2 regions of the Micromonospora sp. NPDC049051 genome follow, and region 1 is predicted to be linked to the other one. Evidence: riboswitches for the same ligand, from Rfam matches in the RefSeq annotation. Region 1 holds a riboswitch; the other holds the start of a gene.
The links. Region 1 has a riboswitch for thiamine pyrophosphate ahead of ACGFIR_RS29875 (ECF transporter S component). Riboswitches for the same ligand answer to the same signal wherever they lie in the genome.
Positions count from the first base shown of each region.

Region 2: it holds a riboswitch for thiamine pyrophosphate, as region 1 does, so the genes downstream of both, thiE (thiamine phosphate synthase) here and ACGFIR_RS29875 (ECF transporter S component) in region 1, are expected to answer to the same signal.

Region 1 is NZ_JBICTL010000011.1:75,194-80,853, reverse strand. Features, by position in the region: gene ACGFIR_RS29885 (TIGR03943 family putative permease subunit) at 10-771, opposite strand; gene ACGFIR_RS29880 (permease) at 768-1,769, opposite strand; TPP riboswitch at 1,948-2,053, shown strand; gene ACGFIR_RS29875 (ECF transporter S component) at 2,127-2,720, shown strand; gene ACGFIR_RS29870 (ABC transporter ATP-binding protein) at 2,835-4,250, shown strand; gene ACGFIR_RS29865 (energy-coupling factor transporter transmembrane component T family protein) at 4,377-5,177, shown strand; gene ACGFIR_RS29860 (hypothetical protein) at 5,348-5,584, opposite strand.
Region 2 is NZ_JBICTL010000004.1:374,084-379,743, reverse strand. Features, by position in the region: partial or broken gene ACGFIR_RS18575 (thiamine phosphate synthase) at 1-228, opposite strand, end outside; gene ACGFIR_RS18570 (thiazole synthase) at 390-1,160, opposite strand; gene thiS (sulfur carrier protein ThiS) at 1,165-1,365, opposite strand; gene thiO (glycine oxidase ThiO) at 1,356-2,654, opposite strand; gene thiE (thiamine phosphate synthase) at 2,648-3,274, opposite strand; TPP riboswitch at 3,269-3,377, opposite strand; gene ACGFIR_RS18550 (DUF559 domain-containing protein) at 3,500-4,537, shown strand; gene ACGFIR_RS18545 (aldo/keto reductase) at 4,684-5,646, opposite strand.

The sequences.
Region 1 (5,660 bases):
GGGCCGCCGTCACTCGTACTGTTGCCGGGGTACGGGCACCTGCCGCCAGGACTCCACGTCCAGGTAGGGGATCTCCGCGTCGTTGACCGGGTCCCGGGCGACGCGGTCGCTGTAGCGGCCGGTGGCCTCGATCCAGGTGTCGTCGGCGAGCCCGTCGGGGACCGCGCCGGTGAGGCCCAGCTTGACCGGTCGCCCGTCGGCGGCGCAGCAGGAGAGCACCATCCGGGCCAGCAGCGGCCGGCCGTCGGGGCCGGTGGTCACGAAGCCGGTCAGTTGGACCCGGCGGTCGCCGATCGAGGTGCCCCGGTCGAACAGGGCCCGGGAGGCGTAGTCGAGTACGGCGACGCGCACCGGGTCGCCGTCGGGCAGCGGCGGGTAGTCCGACGGCTGCTGCCGGGTGGCGACGACGGTGCCGGCCTGCCCGGCCGCGTACGAGCCCAGGGCCGGCGGGGCCACCAGCAGCAGGCCCAGCACGGGCAGGATCAGCAGCCAGCCGGCCCACGGCTCGCGATGCCCGTGCCCGTCGTGCCCGTCGCCGTCGTGCCCGTCATGGTCACCACGAGCGTCGTGGTCGACGGGCGTGCGCCGCAGGAGCGGGCTCAGCTCGTACCAGAGGGTCATGACCGCGGCGGCCACCAGCAGCAGGCCGGCGGCGACCAGGAAGGGTCGCAGCCCTTCCTTGACGTAGCGCAGGTGCAGGTCGGTGAGGCTGGCCCGGATCACCGCGCCGCCGAGCAGCAGCAGGACGACCGCCTGCGCCTGCCGGTTCACAGCAGCACCGCCCCGGCCGCGGCGGCCACCACGACGGCCACCGCGAAGGTGGTCGGGGCGAACCGCAGCGCGAACCGCCGGCCGAAGACCCCGGCCTGCATCGAGATGAGCTTGAGGTCGACCATCGGCCCCACCACCAGGAAGACCAGTCGGGAGGTCAGCGAGAACTGCGACAGCGACGCGGCGACGAAGGCGTCCGCCTCGGAGCAGAGGGAGAGCAGCACGGCGAGCGCGGCCAGCGCGAGCACCGACAGCACCGGCTCGTCGGCGAGGGTCTGCAACCAGCGCTCGGGCACCACGACGTTGATCGTGGCGGCGGCCGCAGCGCCGATCACCAGGAACCCGCCGGCGTGCGTGACGTCGTGCCGGACGGCCCCCCAGAACGCCCGCCCGCGCGAGCCGCCGTCGAGTTCCGGCCGGCGCGGCAGCCGGATCCAGTCGGCCCGGCCGAGACGCAGCCACAGCCAACCCATGACCATGGCGACGAGCAGGCTGGCGACGGCCCGGCCGAGGACCATCGCCGGGTCGTCGGGGAAGGCAACGGCGGTGGCGGTGAGCACGATCGGGTTGATCGCCGGGGCCGCGAGCAGGAACGCCAACGCGGCGGCCGGGGTGACCCCGCGCCGGATCAGCGACCCGGCGATCGGCACCGCGCCGCACTCGCAGCCCGGTAGCACCACGCCGGCCGCGCTGGCCACCGGCACCGCGAGCGCGGGGTGGCGCGGCAGCGCCCGGGCCCAGAACGACCGGGGTACGAAGACCGCGATCACCGCGGAGAGCAGCACGCCGAAGACGAGGAATGGCACCGCCTGCACCAGGACCGAGACGAAGACGGTGGTCCAGGTCTGCAACCGGGGCGCGGACAGGGCCCGGGCGACCGGCTCGCGGAAGACGAACAGCAGGATCAGCAGGCCGGCGAGCACCTCCACCGACCCGATCCGCCGGTCCGGGCCGCGCGGAGCCGCCGGCGTCTCCCCGCGTACGCCCGGGGCACCCACCCCGTCCGGCGCGCGGCGGTCAGCCTCGGATGTCACGTACGTGTCCCTCTGCCGGGTTCCCAGTGGCCGCCCGAGAGTACCGGGGGAACCGACAGCGTCGGTTCCCCCGCGTGGTGAGCAGCGCAGAGATCACCTTTGCTGGATGATCTTCGAAGGTGTTAGCGTCGGGCCACAACTTCACATCCGACAGGGGAGCGCACAGCGCTGAGAGTGCGGGCACCGCCCGCAGACCCTCGAACCTGATCTGGGTAATGCCAGCGCAGGGAGTTCGGTCGACCTCCAGCCGCGTCGACGTCCGGCACGTTCCGGGCGCGGCGTGCGTCTTCTCCTGGTTCTCGTTCGGGACTGGGAGCAATCATGCGAGACAACAACACCGCCACCCGGTGGCGTACCGTCGACGTCGTCGTCGCCGCGGTGATCGCGGTCGCCTTCGGCGTCATCTTCTGGGCGTGGGGCCTGCTGTGGCGGGCCGTCGACCCGGCGTTCGCGTTCTTCCCCGCCGGTCAGGCGATCATGTACGGCGTGTGGCTGGTCCCGGCCGTCCTCGGCGGCCTGGTGATCCGCAAGCCCGGGGCGGCCCTCTTCTGCGAGGCGGTGGCCGCGACGGTCTCCGCGCTGCTCGGCTCGGAGTGGGGCGGCGTCACCATCGTGCAGGGCCTGATCCAGGGGCTCGGCGCCGAACTGGCCTTCGCCGCGTTCCGGTACCGCTCGTTCCGGCTGCCCACCGCGCTGATCGCGGGCGCGCTGACCGGCCTCGGCGCGGCGCTGTTCGACTTCGTCGTCTGGAACAGCGAGACCGCCCTGGCCAGCTACCGCATCCCGTACGCCCTGCTCACCGTCGTCAGCGCCACGATCGTGGCGGGCGCCGGGGGCTGGGCCCTGACCCGTTCCCTGGCCACCACAGGCGCCCTGGACCGCTTCCCCGCCGCCCGCGACCGCACCCCGATCTAACCCCCACCCACCCGCACCGGCCGCGTTGATCATGAAGTTGTTGCCACGACACGCCGCGCCGAAGGACAACAACTTCATGATCAACGCCTGCGGGCGGGCAGGAAGGAGGACGGCGTGGGGGCGGTGACGCTGCGAGGGTTCGGGTGGCGGCACGCCGGACGTCGGGCGTGGGCCCTGCGCGGGGTCGATCTGCGCGTCGAGGCCGGCGAGCGGGTGCTGCTGCTCGGGCCCTCCGGGGCCGGCAAGAGCACGCTGCTCGCCGCGCTGGCCGGGCTGCTGCCCGAGGACTCGGGCGAGCAGGAGGGCAGCGTCGAGATCGACGGGCTCGACCCCCGCAAGGCCCGGGAGCGGGTGGGCATCGTCTTCCAGGACCCGGAGACCCAGCTCGTGATGGCCCGCAGCGGCGACGACGTGGCGTTCGGGCTGGAGAACCGCGGCACCCCCGCAGGGGAGATCTGGCCCCGCGTCGACGAGGCGCTCACGCGCGTCGGCTTCCCGTACCCCCGGGACCGCCCCACCGCCGCCCTCTCCGGCGGCGAGCAGCAGCGGCTCGCCCTGGCCGGGGTGCTGGCCCTGCGCCCCGGGTTGCTGCTGCTCGACGAGCCCACCGCCAACCTCGACCCCACCGGCGCGGCGCTGATCCGGGCGGCGGTGGCCGGCGCGCTGGACGCCGAGACCACGCTGATCCTGGTCGAGCACCGGGTCGCCGAGGCGCTGCCCCTGGTCGACCGGGTGGTCGTGCTCGAACCCGGCGGCGGCGTCCGCGCCGACGGCACGCCCGAGGCCGTCTTCGGCACGCACGGCGACGCGCTCGCCGCCGAGGGCGTCTGGGTGCCCGGGCGGCCCGTGCCGCCCCGCCACGCCACCGCGCCGGCCGGCGACGTGTTGCTCACCGCCGACCGGCTCGGCCTGCCGCCCCGGCTGGCCGCCGTCGATCTGACGGTACGCGCCGGCGAGGCGCTCGCCGTCGTCGGTCCCAACGGGGCCGGCAAGTCGACCCTCGCCCTGCTGCTCGGTGGCCTGCTCAGACCCGGAGCCGGCCGGGTCACGGCGACCACGGCACTGGCCGGCGGCGACGCCCGCACTCCCCCGCACCGCTGGCGCGCGCCCGCGCTGGCCCGCCGGATCGGGTCGGTCTTCCAGGACCCCGAGCACCAGTTCGTCACCAACACCGTCTTCGACGAGCTGGCTCTCGGCCCGCGCCGCACCGGCCAGCCCGAGGCGGCCGTACGCTCCACTGTCGACGACCTGCTGGGCCGGCTGCGGTTGGCGAAGCTCGCGGCGGCCAACCCGTACACCCTCTCCGGCGGGGAGGCGCGGCGGCTGAGCGTGGCGACCGCCCTGGCCACCGCGCCCCGCCTGCTCGTCTGCGACGAACCGACCTTCGGCCAGGACCGGCGCACCTGGCTGGAGCTGGTGGATCTCTTCGCCGAGCTGCGCGACGCCGGGCACGGCCTGGTCGCCGTCACCCACGATTCGGAGTTCGTCGCCGCCCTGGCGGATCGCCGCCTCACCCTGGAGCGCCCGTGATCAGCGACAGGACCGCCGCACCGGTCACCCACCCAGATCGCCGCGTCACCCTGGAACGCCCGTGACCAGCGACAGGACCGCCGCACCGGTCACCCACCCAGATCGCCGCGTCACCCTGGAACGCCCGTGATCAGTTTCGAGGCGGTCGCCGCGCCGGAGGCGCCGCTGGCCCGGCGCAATCCGGTGGCGAAGCTCGTTGCGGCGCTGGTGTTCTCGTTCATCCTGATCGCCACCGTGGACCCGGTGGCCCCGGCCATCGCGATCGCCGTCGAGCTGGCCCTGCTGCCGCTGTTCGGGGTACGGCTGCGGGTGTTGGCGCGGCGGGCCTGGCCGCTGCTCGTCGGCGCGGTCGGCGTGGTGGTGACGCTGGTGCTCTTCGCGGCCGAGCGCTCCGGCCGCGTACTGGTCGAGGCCGGCCCGGTGGTGGTCACCTCCGGTGTGCTGCTCACCGCGCTGGGCCTGGTGCTGCGCATGTTCGCGGTGGCGCTGCCCGGCGTGATCGTCTTCGCCACCACCGACCCGACCGACCTGGCGGACGCGCTCATCCAGAACGCGAAGGCGCCGGCCCGGTTCGCCATCGGGGCGCTGGCCGCGTTCCGGCTCGTGCCGCTGCTGGGCCAGGAGTGGCAGATGATCTCCGTGGCGCGCCGCGCCCGGGGGGTCGAGGCCGGCCGCAACCCGCTGGCGAAGCTGCGGCTGTTCGTGTCGACGGCCTTCGCGCTGCTGGTCGGGGCGATCCGGCGGGGCACCCGGCTGGCCGTGGCGATGGACGCCCGGGGCTTCGACGCCGGAGTCCCCCGCACCGTCGCCCGCCGGCAACGCTTCGTCGCCGCCGACGGGCTGCTGATCGTCGGCGCGGCGGTGCTCGCCGGGGCCGCGCTGACCGTCAGCGTGCTGCTCGGCACCTTCCGCCCGCTGATCGGCTGACCCGCCACGGCAGGCCAGGTCCACGATCGCGATCCGCTGATCGGGGTCGGCGGGCGAATTGCGGACGGGTCGGGTCGGCGAGGCACGAACCGGGGAGCCGTCGCCCGTCCGATCCGCCGACGGGCCGGGCGGAGCCGCCGGTGACGAAGACTCCGCCCGGGCCGGCACCGTCAGCTGCGCCGGAAGGCGTACCGGCGGGTCTGCCCGGCCTTCTGGCCGCGCAGCGCGCCGGCACGGCCGGCGCCGGAGACCGGCGGACCTGCCTTCGGCGGCGCCGGCCGGTCGACCGGCAGCACCGGCACGACCGGCGCGACCGCCACCTCGTCGAGGTTGGCGGGCTTCAGGTCCGCGCCGAACGGCGTGGCGACGGTGGTACGGGACTTCTTCGGGTTACGCCTGGCGGGCATCCGGTGCCTCCTCGGTCTGCGGGACCTCCCGTACCGGAGCGACGTCCGGTGAGCGGGGCCCGACTCGTTAGGCGAC
Region 2 (5,660 bases), on a different contig from region 1:
CCCGCCGAGCGGGTCGGGGCCGGCGACGACCAGCGTGCCGCCCGCGTCGGCGAGGACCGCGCGCAGGTCGACGGCGAGCGCGGCGCGCTCGGCACGGGGCAGGTCCTTCTCCCGCAGCACCACCCATCGCACTCCCCCGGCCACCGCCCCCGCCACGACCTCCGCCAATGGCCGCCGAGCCTGCCTCCGGTCGGTAAGCAACACGACGCCGACCGGACCGCCCGAGATCCCCGGACGATCCGAAATCGCCGGACCGTCCGAGATCTTGGTAGGACATGGCCCCTCGAAGGGCCGTTTCCTACCAAGATCTGCCGGGGTCGAAGCCGGAGCCAGCGGCGGGGCTGGGAACAGGGCCGGGGACGGGGGTGGGCTGGTGGGGATGGGGCGGGTCACAGGTCCGGCCGTCCCTCGTCCGGAGTGGAGGCGAGCGCGTGGAAGCGGCGAGCGATCCGCCCCGCCCCGTACGCGAGCCGGCCGGCCTCGACCGCGTACCGCATCGCGGTGGCCATCGCCACCGGGTCGGCGGCCCGGGTGACCGCGCTGGCGAGCAGCACCGCGTCGCAGCCCAACTCCATGGCCAGCGCGGCGTCGGACGCGGTGCCGATGCCGGCGTCCAGGATCACCGGCACGTCGACGCCCTGCCGGATCAGCCGGATGTGGTGGGGATTCGACACGCCCAGGCCGGAGCCGATCGGCGCGCCCGCCGGCATCACCGCGGCACAGCCGACGTCGGCCAGCCGGCGTGCCAGGATCGGGTCGTCCGACGTGTACGGCAACACCACGAACCCGTCGGCGACGAGTTCCTCGGCGGCGCGCAGCAGTTCCACCCCGTCGGGCAGCAGCGTGCGCTCGTCGCCGATCACCTCCAGCTTCACCCAGTCCGTGCCGAACGCCTCCCGCGCCAGGTGCGCCACCTTGACCGCCTCGCCCGCCGTGTAGCAGCCGGCGGTGTTCGGCAGCAGCCGTACGCCGCAGCGGTCCAGCAGGTCCAGCAGCCCGCCGGCGGTGCCCGGGGCGGTGTCGACCCGGCGCAGGGCCAGGGTGACCAGTTCGGTGCCGGAGGCCCGGATCGCGTCCTCCAGCACACGCAGGTTGGCCGCGCCGCCGGTACCGAGGATCAGCCGGGACGTGAAGCTCACGCCGCCCAGGTCGAAGCTCACCGCGTCACCCGCCCTGCGCGGCGCTGAGCACCTCGACGCGGTCGCCGTCACGCAGCACGGTCGCCGGCCAGCCGGCACGCGGCACGACCTCCCCGTTGACCGCGACGGCGAGCCCACGCTGCTGGTCGGTGACCACCCGGACCAGGTCCGCCACGGTCGACCCGCCGGGCAGGCTGCGCCCCGTGCCGTTCACCGTCAGTTCCACGTGTGCTCCTCCTCGGGTACGGCCGGTCCGGCACCGGACCGGCTCTCGACGGCCGGGACGACAGGCCCGGCGACGACCCCCGGCCCGCCGGAAGGCGCCCGACCGACGCTGACGGCCGGGCCAGGCAAGGCGGCCGGACCGGGAGCGGCGGCCGGACCAGAGACAGCGGCCGGACCGGGCAAGGCGGCCGCGTCGGGGGCGGGTTCGGCGGGCTCGGGCGGCGCGAACCGGGCCGGGGTGAAGGGGGCGAGCAGCGGGTCCGCCGTCCCCGTGACGACCAGGTCGGCGATCAGGTCGGCGGTGACCGGCGTGAGCACGATGCCGTGCCGGTGGTGTCCGGTCGCGGCGAGCACGCCGGGCCGGCCCGGCAGCGGACCGAGGATCGGGGCGTTGTCGGGGGTGCCGGGGCGCAGGCCGGCGGCCGTCTCCACCAGGTCGTACTCGGCCAACTCGGGCAGCAGGTCGACGGCCGCGCGGAGCAGCCGCAGCACCGCCCCGGCGGAGACGTCGGTGTCGGCGCGCTCCTCGACGGTCGCGCCCACCACCACCTCCCCGTCCGCGCGGGGCACGAGATAGACGGGCTCGCCGTCGGCGTACCCCCGGATGACGTGCCGGAAGCCCGGCGCACCGCCGCCGGGCGCGCGGAGCCGGACCACCTGCCCCTTCACCGGTCGCACGGGCAGCCCCGTCAGGGCCGCCGCCCCGCAACCGGCCGCGACCACCGTGACCCGCGCGTCCACGTCGGACAGGGCGCGCACGACGGCGGGGACCAGCGTGGCGCCGGCCCGCTCGGCGGCCGCGCGCAGCGCCGGCACCAGCCGCCGCGGGTCGACCTGGTGGTCGGTGGCGGCGAGCGCGCCGCCGCGCACCCGGGGTGCCAGCGCCGGCTCGCGGTCCCGCAGCGCCGACGGGCGCAGCGGCGTCACCGGCAGTCCGATCCCCTGCTGGTACGCCCACAGCCGGCGCGCCTCGGCCAGGTCGTCGGCGGTCAGCCCGACCATCAGCGTGCCCTCGGTGCGGTAGCCGACGTCGACGCCGGTGGCGGCGGTCAGCTCGGCGGCGAAGGCGGGCCAGCGGGCGGCGGAGGCGGTCAGCAGCCCGGTCAGCTCGCGCTCGCCGAAGTACGCCTCGGCGACCGGGGCGAGCATCCCGGCGGCGACGTGGGACGCGCCGGTGCCCGGGGCGGGGTCGTGCACGACGACCCGCAGTCCGCGCTGCGCGCAGCGCCAGGCGATCGCCAGCCCGACCGGTCCCGCCCCCACCACGGCGACGTCCGGCCGGCTCAGCACCCCAGCGCTCCCAGCAGTTCCGCCGTCGCCCGCCCCGGATCCGCCGCCCCGGAGAGCGCCCCGACCACCGCCACCCCGTACGCCCCGGCGGCCAGCAGCGCGGGCACGTCGGCGGCGGTCACCCCGCCGATCGCGACGACCGGCACGTCCACGGCGGTGGCGACGGCGCTAACCCCCGCCGGGCCGATCGGTGCCGGCAGCCCCGACTTGGTGCTGGTGGCGTGGCAGGGGCCCACGCCCAGGTAGCTGGCCCCGGCGGCGACCGCCTCGGCGGCCGTCGCCGGCTCGCGGGCGGTGGCGCCGAGCACGGCCATCGGGCCGAGCACCCGGCGGGCCGCCGCGACCGGCAGGTCCTCCGCGCCGACGTGCCCACCGGCGGCACCCACCGCCAGCGCCACGTGCAGCCGGTCGTTCACGAGACAGGTGGCGCCGTATCGTGCGCAGAGCGCCACGACCCGGCAGGCCAGGTCGTACGCCTCCCGGTCGGTGGCGTCGTCGGTCATCCGGACCTGCACGACGAGTTCCGCGCGGGCCACCGGTAGGGCGGCCCGCAGCACGGCCAGCGGATCCCGCCCGGGTCGGGTGTCGGTGATGAGATGCAGTCGCCCGAGGGACGGCACGGCAACACTCCTCCCTGCGCCGGCATTACCCGGATCAGGTTCGACGGTCGGGGGCTGGCAGCCCCCCTCTCAGCCCGGTCCACCGGGCTCCCGTGGGTCACTTGCGGCTGTCACCGTACGACGGATCGCCGGATCCGCCAAGGTCGGAGCGCGGATCTCACACCGACAACCCGATCCCGGCGAGTGGGGCGGCGGGCGAGCACCTCGTCACGCCACGCTGTCCCGATGCCCTCAGCCGCCCGCGTACCGCCCGGCCTAGCCTTCCTGCCGTTCCGCGCCAGCGCCGCCGTCGCCGACGGACTCCTGACCCGCGCCATGCTGCGCGGGCCGTCCTGGCAACGCCTGCTACCCGATGTGTACGTGCATCGGGACGCGCTGCTCGCGCCAGATCATCGGCTCTGGTGCGATGCGGTGGCCCTGCTCCTGCCCTCCGGCGCCGCGATCGCCGGAAGGAGTGCCGCGTACCTCTGGGGCGTCGACCTGCTGGCCCGGGACGCGCCGGTCACCGTACTGGTACCACGCGCCGCGCGAATGCGACCCCATCCTCGTCTTCGGGTGACCCGATCCGTGGTGCCGGGTTCCGACCGCACGCGCTTCGGCGGCCTGCCCGTCACCACTGCCCTACGCACCGCCTTCGACCTGGGCCGCCAGGCCCCTCGGGACGAGGCTCTGGTCGCCGTGGACGCGTTGCTGCACCGCCGGGTGGTGAAGCTCGCCGCACTGCGCGCGTACGCCGACGCGCGGCACGGATGGCCCGGCCTGCCTCTGCTGCGGGAGATCCTGGCGCTGGCGGAGCCGCTGGCCGAGTCCCCGATGGAGACCCGTCTCCGGCTGCTCCTGCTCGACGCCGGGCTGCCCCCGCCCACACCGCAGCACGACGTGCTCGACGCCCGGGGACGGTTCGTCGGCCGGGTCGACCTGGCCTGGCCGGCCCTGCGCGTCGCGGTCGAGTACGACGGCGACCACCACCGGGAACGCGTCCACTTCCGGCAGGACGTCGCCCGGCTGAACGCGCTACGCGCGGCCGGCTGGATCGTCCTGCGCTTCACCGCCGACGACGTGCTCCGGAACCGAAACCGGACGGTACGCCTCGTCACGGCCGCCCTCCGCGAACGCGCCGACGAGTGGAACGCCAGGTCGGTCAACCGCCCCGGTGACAGCCGTGGCGTTCCACCGCCGGCAGATGTCCACACCGGCAGAGTGCCGTTACGCCCACCGCCGCCGCACACCCTCAACATCGACCAACTCGAACGGCAGTCATGACGGAGCCGACGGGAACGGGTGGAACACCAGGGCTGTCTCCCGGGGCGGGAAAGGTCCCTGATGTTCCACCCGTGGAAGCACCGCCTCCCGCCCGGGCACGGGCGGGGTGGGCGCGGGCGGCGGGCGCGGCAGCCAGCGCGGGTGGGTCAGAGGATGGCGCGCAGGGCGGCGAGGTCCTCGTCGGTGGGCTGCCAGGTGCCGGCCTCCGCGTTGGCGCGTACCTGCTCGGGCGTGGTGGCGCCGGCGATCACCGAGGTCACCGCCGGCTGCCCGGCCAGCCCGCCGATCGCCACCTGGAGCATCGACAGCCCCCGCTCGGCGGCGTACGCCTCGATGGCCTCGATCGTGTCCCAGTCGGCGGCGGCGAGGCGTTCGGCGTACCGGCCGCCACCGGCGAGGCGGCTGCCGGCGGGCGGGGCCTGGTCGCGCTTGTACTTGCCGGTGAGCAGCCCGTTGGCCAGCGGGAAGAACGGCAGCAGCCCGAGGCCGAACCGCTCGCACGCCGGCACCACCTCGGTCTCGACGGAGCGCTCCAGCAGGCTGTAGTGGTTCTGGGCGCTGATGAACCGGGACCGGCCGTTCGACGACGCCACCCAGTCGGCGTCGGCGATCTGCCAGCCGGCGAAGTTGGAGTTGCCCAGGTAGCGAACCTTGCCGGCGCGGACGAGGTCGTCGAGCGCGGCCAGGGTCTCGTCGATCGGGGTGCCCGGGTCGGGCTCGTGCATCTGGTACAGGTCGATGTGGTCGGTGCCGAGCCGACGCAGCGACGCCTCGACCGCCCGGGCGATGTAACGGCGCGCGCCCCGGGCGCCGAAGTCGGGACCGTTCATGCCGTGCATGTCCATCCCGAACTTGGTGGCCACCACCACGTCGTCGCGCCGGCCCTTGAGCGCCTGGCCCAGCAGTTCCTCGGAGCCGCCCTGGGGCTCGCCGTAGATGTCGGCGGTGTCGAAGAAGGTGATCCCCGCGTCGAGCGCGGCGTCGACCACCGCCCGGGTGCCGTCGAGGTCGAGCTTGCGGCCGAAGTTGTTGCAGCCGATGCCGACCACGGACACCACGAGCCCGGAGTCGCCCAACCGGCGGTAGGTCATCTCAGTCACGTGATCCACCCTATGCCCGCCGC